One region of the Streptomyces sp. NPDC026377 genome, then DNA from elsewhere that is predicted to be linked to it. Evidence: riboswitches for the same ligand, from Rfam matches in the RefSeq annotation. Region 1 holds a riboswitch; the other holds the start of a gene.
What was found. Region 1 has a riboswitch for S-adenosylmethionine ahead of thrC (threonine synthase). Riboswitches for the same ligand answer to the same signal wherever they lie in the genome.
Positions count from the first base shown of each region.

Region 2: another riboswitch for S-adenosylmethionine. It lies ahead of ACZ4MU_RS11870 (aminotransferase class V-fold PLP-dependent enzyme); the one in region 1 lies ahead of thrC (threonine synthase).

Region 1 covers NZ_JBVHPV010000001.1:427,294-434,162, forward strand. Annotated here, with positions in the region: gene groL (chaperonin GroEL) at 71-1,696, opposite strand; gene ACZ4MU_RS01760 (cold-shock protein) at 2,040-2,243, opposite strand; gene ACZ4MU_RS01765 (MoaD/ThiS family protein) at 2,653-2,931, opposite strand; gene thrC (threonine synthase) at 2,968-4,308, opposite strand; SAM riboswitch class I at 4,302-4,429, opposite strand; gene ACZ4MU_RS01775 (glucosyl-3-phosphoglycerate synthase) at 4,619-5,566, shown strand; gene ACZ4MU_RS01780 (alpha,alpha-trehalose-phosphate synthase (UDP-forming)) at 5,690-6,869, shown strand, end outside.
Region 2 covers NZ_JBVHPV010000004.1:349,027-355,895, forward strand. Annotated here, with positions in the region: gene ACZ4MU_RS11865 (Lrp/AsnC family transcriptional regulator) at 1-232, shown strand, start outside; gene ACZ4MU_RS11870 (aminotransferase class V-fold PLP-dependent enzyme) at 469-1,881, opposite strand; SAM riboswitch class IV at 2,112-2,229, opposite strand; gene trpD (anthranilate phosphoribosyltransferase) at 2,316-3,380, opposite strand; gene qcrB (cytochrome bc1 complex cytochrome b subunit) at 3,514-5,142, opposite strand; gene qcrA (cytochrome bc1 complex Rieske iron-sulfur subunit) at 5,139-6,188, opposite strand; gene qcrC (cytochrome bc1 complex diheme cytochrome c subunit) at 6,185-6,869, opposite strand, start outside.

The DNA.
Region 1 (6,869 bases):
CGAAGGGCGGCACCCCCAGTGGGGTGCCGCCCTCCGTACGCAATCGGGCCTGCCGATCCTCCAGGGAGGATCAGAAGTCCATGTCACCGCCCGGCATGCCGCCCGGAGCGCCGCCCGCGGCGGCCTTCTCCGGCTTGTCGGCGATGACGGCCTCGGTGGTGAGGAACAGCGCGGCGATCGACGCGGCGTTCTGCAGCGCGGAGCGCGTGACCTTCGCCGGGTCGATGATGCCCTCGGCGATCATGTCCACGTACTCACCGGTCGCGGCGTTCAGACCGTGGCCGACGGGCAGGTTGCGGACCTTCTCGACGATGACGCCACCCTCGAGACCACCGTTGACGGCGATCTGCTTCAGCGGGGCCTCCAGGGCGAGCTTCACGGCGTTGGCGCCGGTCAGCTCGTCACCCGACAGGTCCAGCTTCTCGAAGACCGAGGAGGCCTGGAGCAGGGCCACGCCACCGCCCGCGACGATGCCCTCCTCGACGGCCGCCTTGGCGTTGCGCACGGCGTCCTCGATGCGGTGCTTGCGCTCCTTGAGCTCCACCTCGGTGGCGGCGCCGGCCTTGATGACGGCCACGCCGCCGGCCAGCTTCGCCAGACGCTCCTGGAGCTTCTCGCGGTCGTAGTCCGAGTCCGAGTTCTCGATCTCGGCGCGGATCTGGTTCACGCGACCGGCGACCTGCTCGCTGTCACCGGCACCGTCGACGATGGTGGTCTCGTCCTTGGTGATGACGACCTTGCGGGCGCGGCCGAGCAGGTCGAGGCCCGCGTTCTCCAGCTTGAGGCCGACCTCCTCGGAGATGACCGTGCCGCCGGTGAGGATGGCGATGTCGTTGAGCATGGCCTTGCGGCGGTCGCCGAAGCCCGGGGCCTTGACGGCGACGGACTTGAAGGTGCCGCGGATCTTGTTCACGACCAGGGTCGACAGGGCCTCGCCCTCGACGTCCTCGGCGATGATCAGGAGCGGCTTGCCCGACTGCATGACCTTCTCGAGGAGCGGCAGCAGGTCCTTGACCGAGCCGATCTTCGAGTTGACGATCAGGATGTACGGGTCGTCGAGCGCGGCTTCCATGCGCTCCATGTCGGTCGCGAAGTACGCCGAGATGTAGCCCTTGTCGAAGCGCATGCCCTCGGTGAGCTCGAGCTCCAGACCGAAGGTCTGGGACTCCTCGACCGTGATGACGCCTTCCTTGCCGACCTTGTCCATCGCCTCGGCGATGAGCTCGCCGATCTGGGTGTCGGCGGCGGAGATGGAGGCCGTCGAAGCGATCTGCTCCTTGGTCTCGACATCCTTGGCCTGCTCCAGGAGCGCACCGGAGACGGCCTCGACGGCCTTCTCGATGCCGCGCTTCAGGGCCATCGGGTTGGCACCCGCGGCCACGTTGCGCAGACCCTCGCGCACGAGCGCCTGGGCGAGGACGGTCGCGGTGGTCGTACCGTCACCGGCGACGTCGTCCGTCTTCTTGGCGACTTCCTTGACCAGCTCGGCGCCGATCTTCTCGTACGGGTCCTCGAGCTCGATCTCCTTGGCGATGGAAACACCATCGTTGGTGATCGTGGGGGCGCCCCACTTCTTCTCGAGGACGACGTTGCGGCCCTTGGGGCCAAGGGTGACCTTGACGGCGTCGGCGAGCTGGTTCATCCCGCGCTCGAGACCGCGCCGTGCCTCCTCGTCGAACGCGATGATCTTGGCCATGTGAAGTGGTCCTCCCGGACAGGGGTGGCGTTCTTCGTGGACCGCGCCGGTGCCCGCGACGGACGGCTCGCGACCCTTGTGGTTCCTTGCCCCACCCGGTCCGCGGGCCTCACTGACCCGATCCAAGTTCTGTCACTCTCACTCGGAGAGTGCTAACGCCAATGATTAGCACTCGACCCCGGAGAGTGCAAGGCCGTCCCACCCTCGCGGCCCGGTCCCGGACACCCGGGCGCCGGGGGCCGGGCCACCGGCCGGGCCCGGACGCACACGTGGGGCCCGCATCCATTTACAGAGGATGCGGGCCCCACGGGCCTGTGTGCGTCGGTGGCCGATCGCGCCGAGATCAGACGGCGAGCTTGACCATGTCCGCCTGCGGACCCTTCTGGCCCTGCGAGATCTCGAACTCGACTCGCTGACCTTCTTCAAGGGTGCGGTACCCGTCCATCTGGATCGCGCTGTAGTGGACGAAAACATCCGCACCACCGTCGACCGCGATGAAGCCGTACCCCTTCTCCGCGTTGAACCACTTGACGGTGCCCTGAGCCATGCCTAACTCCCCTATTACTGGCCCTTGCACGGGACCGCACTTCGCGGACCCGGGTCAGATCTCCACCCTCCGACAGGAGAGGGTGTGCGCCGGAACGCGTCGACCGCGGCTGAATGTATCTGCCCAACTGCCCTCTGCAACAGGTCAGTCGGACGAGAATTCCGGGCACGGACCGGGAGCGGAATGCCGCCTATTCCAGCATTACGGGGCAAGTCGGGCCGGGCAAAGCGCACTTAGGGAGCAATATGCTCGAACACTTTGACTGCATCTCGACGGCCGTTCGTCGCGTTCTCATATGCGCGTGGCATGCGCGGCGACGGGGACTTCCCCACTGTACCGCGCTGAACCACACTGAATTGCCCCCTCCGCTTAGCTTGCGGAGGGGGCAATTCAGGTAACGCCGAGTAGCTCAGCAGCCGCCCGCCACGGCGGGAATGATCGAGACCCCGGCGCCGTCCGGCGTGGCCGTCTCGAGCCCCTGCTCGAAGCGGACGTCGTCGTCGTTGACGTACACGTTGACGAACCGGCGCAGCTTGCCCTGGTCGTCCAGGACCCGGGCGGCGATCCCCGCGTGGTTCTTCTCCAGGTCGGCGATGACCTCGGCGAGGGTGGCACCCTCGGCCGCGACCTCGGCCTTGCCGCCGGTGTACGTACGGAGGATGGTGGGGATGCGGACGTTGACGCTCATGGGGCTTCCTGCCTTCCGTCTGGGAGCTGGGTGGAGTCAGCCGGCCAGGCCGGCGTCGCGGAACGCGTCCAGGCTCGGGCGGATGGTCGCGGACGGGCCGGTGGTCGGCGCCACCGCGTCCAGGGTCTTGAGGCCGTCACCCGTGTTGAGGACGACAGTAGTCAGAGCCGGGTCCAGAAGCCCGCCCTCGATGAGCTTGCGGGTGACACCGACCGTCACGCCGCCCGCCGTCTCGGCGAAGATGCCCTCGGTCCGGGCGAGCAGCTTGATCGCTTCCACGACCTGCTCGTCGTTGACGTCCTCCACCGCGCCGCCGGTGCGCCGGGCGATGTCCAGGACGTACGGGCCGTCCGCCGGGTTGCCGATGGCGAGGGACTTGGCGATGGTGTCCGGCTTCTGCGGGCGGACCACGTCGTGGCCCGCCTTGAAGGCGGTGGACACCGGCGAGCAGCCCTCGGCCTGGGCGCCGAAGATCTTGTACGGCCGGTCCTCCACGAGTCCCAGCCGGATCAGCTCCTGGAGCCCCTTGTCGATCTTCGTGAGCTGGGAGCCGGAGGCGATCGGCACGACGATCTGGTCGGGCAGCCGCCAGCCGAGCTGCTCGCAGATCTCGTACGCCAGCGTCTTGGAGCCCTCGCCGTAGTACGGGCGCAGGTTCACGTTGACGAAGCCCCAGCCCTCGCCGAGCGGGTCGCCGATGAGCTCCGAGCAGAAGCGGTTGACGTCGTCGTAGGTGCCCTCGATGCCGACCAGCTCACCGCCGTACACGGCGGCCATGACGACCTTGCCCTGCTCCAGGTCGTGCGGGATGAAGACGCACGAGCGCAGGCCCGCCCGGGCGGCGGCGGCACCGACCGCGCCCGCCAGGTTGCCGGTGGAGGAGCAGGAGAGCGTGGTGAAGCCGAAGGCGCGGGCGGCCTCTACGGCGATGGCGACGACGCGGTCCTTGAAGGAGTGCGTCGGGTTGCCGGAGTCGTCCTTGACGTAGAGACCGCCGGTGACGCCCAGCTCGCGGGCGAGGTTGTCGGCCTTGACGAGCTTGGTGAATCCGGGATTCAGGTTGGGCTTTTCAGCCACATTGGCCGGAACGGGCAGCAGCGGCGCATAGCGCCAGATGTTGTCGGGGCCCGCTTCGATCCGCTTGCGAAGCGCTTCGGGATCACCGGCCGGAAGGTCGTACGCGACTTCGAGCGGCCCGAAACACAGGGCGCAGGCGAAGATCGGGCCGAGGTCGAACCGCTCGCCGCATTCCCGGCAGGAAAGCGCGACGGCGGGACCGAGATCCACGGAGGTGGCGGCGTTTGCGGTGGCAGCGGTGGTGGTGGCAGCTACGTCGGCGGTGTGCACAGCCATGATGGCGAGGCCCTTTCTCCTCATCTTCCCCATGGCGCATTTCGCCATGAGACGGAATTGGCACCTTCCCCACCGTGACCTCGCGGTCGGCAGGAGGGTTGCCGGGACTTCAACGGGCCGTTCCCTCAGTCCCTCTGGATGAGCGCTGTGGCACCGGGTCCAGGGACCCGGGCATTTGTCCGCGCGGCGACCCCGACATGCGAGGGCCGTCCGCGTTGTTCAAGACTGTAACCGAAGGCCCGGACGCTTGAGATAGTCGTCCGAACCGCGAGATGGATCACACGCGGCACCCGCGCCGCCGCTCGCACCGTCACTCACAGAGGGGTCACCGATCGTGCTGGAAGAGGTGGAACGCTGGCTGAGCAGGCGTTCCTGGTCGGCGGCCGACCGCCCGCTGGACGCGATCACGGCCGCCAAGCGCCGCACGGGCACCACGGTCAGCGTGGTCCTGCCGGCGCTGGACGAGGAGGCCACGGTCGGGCAGATCGTGACCGCGATCCGCCGCGAGCTGATGACCGCCGCCGTGCCGCTGGTGGACGAGCTGGTGGTGGTCGACTCCGGCTCCACCGACCGCACGGCCGAGGTCGCGTCCGCCGCGGGCGCCCGGGTGGTGCGCCGGGACGCGATCCTGCCCCGGATACCGGCGCTGCCCGGCAAGGGCGAGGTCCTGTGGCGCTCCCTGCTGGTCACCACGGGTGACATCGTCTGCTTCATCGACGCGGACCTGCGGGACTTCGACCCCGGCTTCGTCTCGGGAATCGTCGGCCCGCTCCTGACCGATCCGGACGTGGACCTCGTCAAGGCGATGTACGACCGGCCGTTCGGCGACTCCCCAGGTCAAGGCGGTCGCGTCACCGAACTGGTGGCCCGGCCGCTGCTCAATCTGCACTGGCCGCAGCTGGCCGGTTTCGTCCAGCCGCTGGGCGGCGAGTACGCGGCCCGGCGCTCCCTCCTGGAGCGGCTGCCGTTCCCCGTCGGTTACGGAGTGGAGCTGGGTCTGCTCGTCGACGCGCTGCACACCGTGGGGCTCGACGCGCTGGCGCAGGTCGACGTGGGTGTGCGCAAACACCGCCACCAGGACGGCCAGGCGCTCGGCCGGATGGCCGCGGCGATCTACCGCACGGCCCAACTGCGCCTCTCCCGGGCCCACTTGGTCCGCCCCTCGCTGACCCAGTTCGAGCGCGCCGAGGAGGGCTTCGTCCCGCGCACCTACGCGGTGGACACCGAGGAACGGCCGCCCATGCGCGAGATCTCGGAGTACGCGGTGCATCGCGCGGCGTGAACGGGGGACGGCGTGAGCGGGGACCGGTACGAGCGGGACGGCGTGAGCGGGGCGCGCCCTGAAAGGGGCCTGTGACGCTGTTCGCACGTTTGAGGCATTCCGCTTCGGGCTAGGTTCGTCTCCATGGTCCCCGCGCGTGCTGCCCAGATCCTCGTCGCGTCCAACCGCGGCCCGGTCTCGTACACCCTCGACCCCGACGGAACCCTCACACCCCGCCGCGGCGGCGGCGGCCTGGTCTCGGGCCTCTCCGCCATCGGCGCCGAGGCGGACACCCTGTGGGTGTGCTCCGCGCTCGGCGACGGCGACCGGGAGGCCGTGCGGCGCGGGGTGGGCGAGCCGGGCGTACGGATGCTGGACATCGACGCCGCCGTCCACACCGACGCCTACAACGGCATCGCCAACTCGGTGCTGTGGTTCGTCCACCACATGCTCTACCAGACACCGCTGGAACCGGCCTTCGACGCCGAGTTCCGGCGCCAGTGGGCCGCGTACGAGACGTACAACGGGGCCTTCGCTCAGGCGCTTGCGGACGAGGCTGCGGACGGGGCGGCCGTGGTCGTCCAGGACTACCACCTGGCCCTGGTCCCCGGCATGCTCCGCGAACTCCGCCCAGACCTGCGCATCGGCCACTTCTCGCACACCCCCTGGGCGCCCCCCGAGTACTTCCGGATGCTCCCGGACGACGTGGCCGAGCAGCTCCTGAAGGGGATGCTCGGCGCGGACCGGCTCGGCTTCCTCACCCACCGCTGGGCCGACGCGTTCACCCGCTGCTGCGCGGACGTCGTCGGCGGTACGGGCGACACCCGGATCGGGGTGCACGGGCTCGGCGCGGACGCGGAGTTCCTGCGGCGCCGCTCGCACGAGAGCGACGTCGAGGAGCGGATGGCCGCGCTGCGGGAGGAGATCGGCGCGGGCCGCCGCGCGATCGTGCGGGTGGACCGCACGGAGCTGTCGAAGAACATCGTGCGGGGCATGCTGGCGTACCGCGAGCTCCTGGAGGAGCACCCCGAGTGGCGCGAGCGGGTGGTGCACGTCGCCTTCGCCTACCCGTCGCGGCAGGACCTGGCGGTGTACCGGAAGTACACCGAGGAGGTGTCCCGGGTGGCCGCCTCCATCAACGACGCGTACGGCACGGACGACTGGACCCCGGTGGTCCTGCACGTGAAGGACGACTTCGCCCGGTCGCTGGCGGCCTACCGGCTGGCCGACGTGGCGCTGGTCAACCCGATCCGGGACGGCATGAACCTGGTCGCCAAGGAGGTGCCGGTGGTCTCGGACTCCGGGTGCGCGCTGGTGTTGTCGC
Region 2 (6,869 bases), on a different contig from region 1:
GATCGCGGAGTCGATCGCGTCGCTGGAGAACGTCAGCGAGGTGTACTCGGTGACCGGTACCTACGACTTGATCGCGCTGGTCCGGGTGGCCCGCCACGACGATCTCGCGGACATCATCCCCGGGCGGATCAGCAAGATTCCGGGCGTGGAGGTGACGGACACGCATGTGGCGTTCCGGACCTACTCCCAGCACGACCTGGAGGCGGCGTTCGCGATCGGCCTCGACGCGTAGCCCTTGAGCGGGCGGCAACCGGGTCTTGTGCCTCCGCCCATCTGTGGCCGCGGGTCGTGCTGGGCTGGTGCGCAGTTCCCCGCGCCCCCAGAGCGCCCCTTCGGGGCGCCCCGGGGATGCCGCGCAGCGGCATTTGATGGGCGCGGGGAACTGCGCGACCAGCCCACCACGGTCCACGGACGGAAAAGGGGGTGGGGCGCAGCCCCCGGAGGGGGCCGGGGCGCAGCCCCGGGGCGTCACTTCGCCGGGACGCAGCGGCCACCCTCCACCCGGTACCCCCACTTCGCCCCCTCCGCCACCAACTCCCGCACCGCCCCCACAAAGCGCTCCACATGCTCATCCGGCGTCCCGGCCCCGAAGCTCACCCGGATCGCGTTCAGCGACCGCTCCCCCGGCTCCCCCTCCGGCGCCCCGCACTCCCCCTGCTCCTGCGGCTGCCCGCCCAGCAGCGTCCGCACCAGCGGGTGCGCGCAGAACAGACCGTCCCGCACCCCGATCCCGTACTCCGCCGACAGCGCCGCCGCGAAGTGCGAGCTGTTCCAGCCGTCCACGACGAACGAGATCACCCCGACCCTCGGCGCGTCGTCGCCGAAGAGGGACAGCACCCGAACCTCCGGAACCGCCGCCAGCCCCTCGCGCACCTTCGCGATCAGGTGCCGCTCCCGCTCCACCAGGGCGTCGAAACCCGCCTCGGTCAGCGCCTTGCAGGCGGACGCGATGGCGTACACGCCGATCACGTTCGGCGAACCGGCCTCGTGGCGGGCGGCCGTGGTGTGCCACTCGACGTCCACCCCGCCGTCCGCGCGCCGCGCGACCGTACGGGACGCCCCGCCCCCGGCGAGGTACGGCTCGGACTCCTGGAACCAGTCCGCGCGCCCGGCGAGCACCCCCGCTCCGAACGGCGCGTACAGCTTGTGCCCGGAGAAGGCGATCCAGTCGACGTCCGACTCCCGTACGGAGACGGGGTGGTGCGGCGCCAGCTGCGCCGCGTCGAGCACGACCCGCGCCCCGTGCGCGTGCGCCGCCGCCGTCAGCTCCCGCACCGGCCAGAGCTCCCCGGTGACGTTGGAGGCACCGGTGACGCAGACGAGGGCCGGACCGTAGGGGTCGCGGTCGGCCAGCGCCCGCTCCAGCGTCGCCACCGCCTGCTCGGGCGTACGCGGCGCGTCGAGGTAGGTCACCCGGGCGTCCCGCCACGGCAGCAGCGACGCGTGGTGCTCGGTCTCGAAGACGAAGACCTCGCAGTCGGCCGGGAGCACCCGGGCCAGCAGGTTCAGCGAGTCCGTCGTCGAACGGGTGAAGACGACCTGGTCGCCGGGGCGGCAGTCGAGGAACTCGGCCACCGTCTCCCGGCTCTTCTCGAACAGGTCGGTGGAGAGCTGCGAGAGGTAGCCGGCGCCCCGGTGCACGCTGCCGTAGTAGGGCGCGTAGGCGGCCACGTCGTCCCACACCCGCTGGAGGGCGGGGGCGCTCGCCGCGTAGTCGAGGGCCGCGTACGTCACTTCGCCGCCGGTGACCAGCGGCACGGTGACGTCCCGGCCGAGCACCGGCAGCGGCGCCGCGCAGCAGGGCTCCTCGGACGGGGCCGGGGACGGGGCGACAGCGGAGGAGGTGGGGGTGAGGGCGGACGTGGACGCGTATGCGGACATGGCGGTATCTCCCGGCGGGACAAGGCGAATCGGCTGTGGAACCCCCGGGGCGCGGCGGACCGGCCGACGGCGCCGGACGCACGGGGGGTGACCTCGACGTACGCGGAGAAGGCGTACGGAGATGTACAGAAGAAGGGGCCGAAGGCCCTATCGCATTCGCTTGCTCACGAGACTGCTCCCTCGAGGACCAGGACCCCAGGGGCGCGCCACCCGGAGAACGGGTGCGCAGGGGTCCGCGCTTGCCGCCGACCTCGCTGCCTGCGGCCTGGTCTTCACCCGGGGCACCCCGCCACGGACGGAGGGTTGCCGGACAGCGGGCCGGGGCCGTAGTCGCTGTCACTCATGACCTTGGAAAGCATCCTGCCATACGTTCGCGTACGCGCAAGGCGCGGTCCGGCATCCGGACCGCGCCTCACGTCACACGCGGGAGGGGGCTAGGCGTTGCTGGCGGCCACCCACCGCTCCAGGGCCCGTCTCGCCGATCCGGAGTCCACCGACTCGGCCGCCCGGGCGATCCCGTCCCGGATCTGCTCGACCAGGCCGCCCGGCCCCGGGTCCAGCGCGACGAGCGCCGCCGCCGAGTTGAGCAGCACCGCGTCCCGTACCGGCCCGGTCTCCCCGGCCAGCAGCCGCCGGGCGACGTCCGCGTTGTACGAGGCGTCGGCCCCGCGCAGCGCCTGGACCGGCACCAGGTCGATGCCCGCGTCCCTGGGGTCGAACGCCTCCTCGCGCACGGCCCCGTCCCGTACCACCCAGACCCGGGAGGTCGCGGTGGTCGTCAGCTCGTCCATGCCGTCGTCGCCCCGGAACACCAGCGCGGAGGAGCCGCGTTCGGCGAGCACCCCGGCCACGATCGGCGCCATCCGCGCGTCCGCGACCCCGGTGGCCTGGGCCTTCACCCGGGCGGGGTTGGTGAGCGGGCCGAGGAAGTTGAAGGTGGTGCGGATGCCGAGCTCGCGGCGGGCGGCGGCGACGTACCGCAGGGCGGGGTGGAACTTGACCGCGAAGCAGAAGGTGACGCCCGCCTCCTCGGCGACCTGGACCACCTGGCGGGGCGTGAGGTCGAGGTTGACGCCGAGCTTCTCCAGGACGTCGGAGGCGCCGCTGGCGGAGGAGGCGGCCCGGTTGCCGTGCTTGACGACCTTGGCTCCGGTGCCCGCGACCACGATGGCGGACATGGTGGAGATGTTGACGGTCTTGGCGCCGTCGCCGCCGGTGCCGACGATGTCGACGGTCCGACCGGGCACCTCGATCAGATTGGCGTGCTCGTACATCGCGCGGACCATGCCGGTGATCTCGGCGACCGTCTCGCCCTTGGCCCGCAGGGCCACCGCGAAACCGGCGATCTGCGCGTCGGTCGCCTCGCCGCGCATGATCGAGTCCATCGCCCAGGCGGTCGCCTCGGCGCTCTGGTCGGTGCCGCTGAGCAGGGCTTCCAGTACGCCCGGCCAGGAGTAGGCCGCCACGCTGTCGCCGCCTGCCGGGGTCACAACGTTCATGGTCCACTCCTGGGTCCACCGACGGATGGGGAATGGGAACACCCTATCCAGCCCCGGGGACGGCGAAGGGCCCCGTCCATCGCGTGGACGGGGCCCCGTGCTGTGTGGCGTACAGCGGTGCGCTGGGAGGGGATCAGTGGTGGCCGTGGCCGCTGGTGATCTCCTCGTACTCCTCGGCGGTCGGCTTGGCGATCTGGCTCTGCTCGCCGAAGTAACCCTTGTGGAGCTTGACGCGCAGCTTCTCCATACGGGAGACCTTGCGCTTGACACCGTTCTCGTCGACGGCGGCCGGCAGCTCGGCCGGACGGGTCTGCTCGTGTGCGGTGAGCTTGTAGAGCTGGCCCGCGTCGAGCGGCTCGTGGACCTCGACGAACTCACCGTGCGGCAGCCGCTTGATGATGCCGGTCTCGCGACCGTGCAGCACCTTCTCGGCGTCCCGGCGCTGCAGGCCCAGGCAGATCCGCTTGGTGACGATGAACGCGACGACCGGGCCGACGAAGAACGCGATCCGGACGAACCAGGTGATGGCGTTGAGCGACAGGTTGAAGTTGGTCGCCCACAGGTCGTTGCCACCACCGACCAGCATCACCATGTACGCGGTCACCCACGCCACACCGATACCGGTGCGGACGGGAGCGTTGCGCGGACGGTCGGCGATGTGGTGCTCGCGGGTGTCCTTGGTGATCCAGGCCTCGATGAACGGGTAGGCCGCGATCGCGAAGAGCACCAGCGGGAAGATCACCAGCGGGATGAACACACCGAGGACCAGCGTGTGGCCCCACAGGTTGATCTCCCAGCCCGGCATCACTCGGATGAGGCCTTCGGCGAAGCCCATGTACCAGTCGGGCTGGGCGCCGGTCGACACCTGGTCCGGGCGGTAGGGGCCGATCTCCCAGATCGGGTTGATCGAGGCGATCGCGGCGATGACCGCGATGACACCGAACACCAGGAAGAAGAAGCCGCCGGCCTTGGCCGTGTAGACGGGCAGCAGCGGCGCGCCCACGACGTTCTTGTTGGTGCGGCCGGGGCCCGCGAACTGGGTGTGCTTGTGGTAGAAGACCAGGATCAGGTGAGTGATCATCAGGCCGAGCATGATGCCGGGCAGCAGCAGGATGTGGACCGAGTAGAACCGGGCCACGAAGTCGCCGCCGGGGAACTCGCCGCCGTAGATGAAGAACGACAGGTACGTGCCGACGACCGGCACGCCCAGGATGGCGCCCTCCATGAACCGGACGCCGGTGCCCGAGAGCAGGTCGTCCGGGAGCGAGTAGCCGGTGAAGCCGGTGAACATGCCGCAGAAGAACAGCAGGAAGCCGAAGAGCCAGTTGACCTCGCGCGGCTTGCGGAACGCGCCCGTGAAGAAGACGCGCATCATGTGCACGAACATGCCGGCGAGGAAGATCAGCGCCGCCCAGTGGTGGATCTGCCGGATCAGCAGACCACCGCGCACATCGAAGCTGATGTGCATGGTCGAGTTGAACGCCTCGGACATCTGTACGCCCTGGAGCGGAACGTAGGAGCCGTCGTAGACGACCTCGTTCATGCTCGGGTGGAAGAACAGTGTCAGGTACACACCCGTGAGGATGATGATGATGAACGTGTACATGCAGATCTCGCCGAGCATGAAGGACCAGTGGTCCGGAAAGATCTTGCGCATGTTGGTCTTGGCCAGGGTGTAGATCCCCAGCCGGCCGTCGGCCCAGTCGGCGAACTTCTCGCCGTTGCCGGCCTCGCGGCGCTCGTCGGTCGTGGTGGTGCTCATCCGCGCTCCCAGAAGGCAGGACCGACGGGCTCTTCGAAGTCGCCGAGCGCTTCGAGGTAACCCTCGCTGTTCACGCCGATGCGCAGCTGCGGCAGAGCGTGACCGGCCGGGCCGAAGATGACGCGGGCCCCGTCGGAGAGGTCGAAGGTGGACTGGTGGCACGGGCAGAGCACGTGGTGGGTCTGCTGCTCGTACAGGCTGATCGGGCAACCGACGTGGGTGCAGATCTTCGAGAACGCCACGATGCCCTGGTGCGACCACTCCAGCTCGCGCTTGTCCTTGATGTTCTCCGGCTGGAGCCGGACGATCATCAGGGCGGCCTTGGCGATCTGGGTCTGGAAGTCGTGCTGGTCCTCCTCCAGGCCCTCGGGCTTGGCGAAGGTGAGCGAACCGACGGCGACGTCCTCGGGACGCAGCGGCTCGTTGGTGTTCATGTTGATGAGGGCCTTGCCCTTGGCCCACATCGTCTTGCGCAGCTTGTCCTCGGGCAGGGTGCCCAGGTCGCGCAGGAGCACCACACCGGCGAGCGGCACCATGGCCAGCGCGCCGTACATGGTGTTGCGGATCAGCTTGCGGCGGCCGAAGCCGGACTCGCGGACGCCGTCCGCCCAGTCCCGCATGACCTTCTCGCGGACCTCCGGCGGAGCGGCGATCTCGTGACGCTCGTCCGACATCTCCTCGTCGGCCATCAGCGTGCGGGCCCAGTGGACCGCGCCGGCGCCGATGCAGAACAGCGCGACACCCAGGGTCAGACCCAGGGAGAAGTTCAGCGCGCTGACGTGCCCGAACGGGAAGATGTAGACGATCTTGTCGATCGGGAAGATCACGAAGGACGCGATGAAGGCGACCGTGGCGACCATCGAGAGCATGAAGAGACCGGCGACCACGCGCTCGGAGCGCCTGGCGGCCGCCTCGTCGATGTCCTGGACGCGCGGACGGTGGGGCGGCAGCCCCGGGTCCGCGAACGGGTCGCGGGCGCGCTCGACCGAGCCGTGCTCGGGGTCCTGCTCGCTGGGCAGGTTCTCGGAATTGTCTTGGCTACTCATGACTTCTTGGCCTTAGCGGAGTGGGCCGCGATCCAGATGGCGACTGCGATGAGGGCACCGAGGCCGAAGATCCAGGCGAACAGGCCCTCACTGACGGGACCGAGGCCCCCCAGCGACAGGCCACCGGGGCTCGCCGTCTTCTCACTGTTCACGGCGTCCAGGTACGCGATGATGTCCTGCTTCTGCTTCTGCGGCATCGTCGTGTCGGGGAAGGACGGCATGTTCTGCGGGCCGGTCTGCATGGCCTCGTAGATGTGCTTCGGGTCCACGCCCTCCAGGCTCGGGGCGTACTTGCCGTGCGTCAGCGCGCCGCCCTTGCCGGAGAAGTTGTGGCACTGGGCGCAGTTGGTGCGGAACAGCTCGCCACCCTTGGCGATGTCCGCGCCTTCCGGGCTGTACTGCTTCTCGGTCGGCTTGATCGGGCCGGCGCCGAGGGAGGCGACGTACGCGGCGAGCTGGTCGATCTCGGCCTGCGAGTAGATGACCTTCTTCTTCGGCACCTGGGCGCCGGGCTGCTGCGCCGGCATCCGGCCGGTGCCGACCTGGAAGTCCACGGCGGCGGAGCCGACGCCGACCAGGGACGGGCCGTCAGAGGTGCCCTGACCGCCGGTTCCGTGGCAGCTGGCGCAGCCGACGGAGTAGAGCTTCTTGCCCTCGTCGATGGCGAGGGACTGGGCGGTT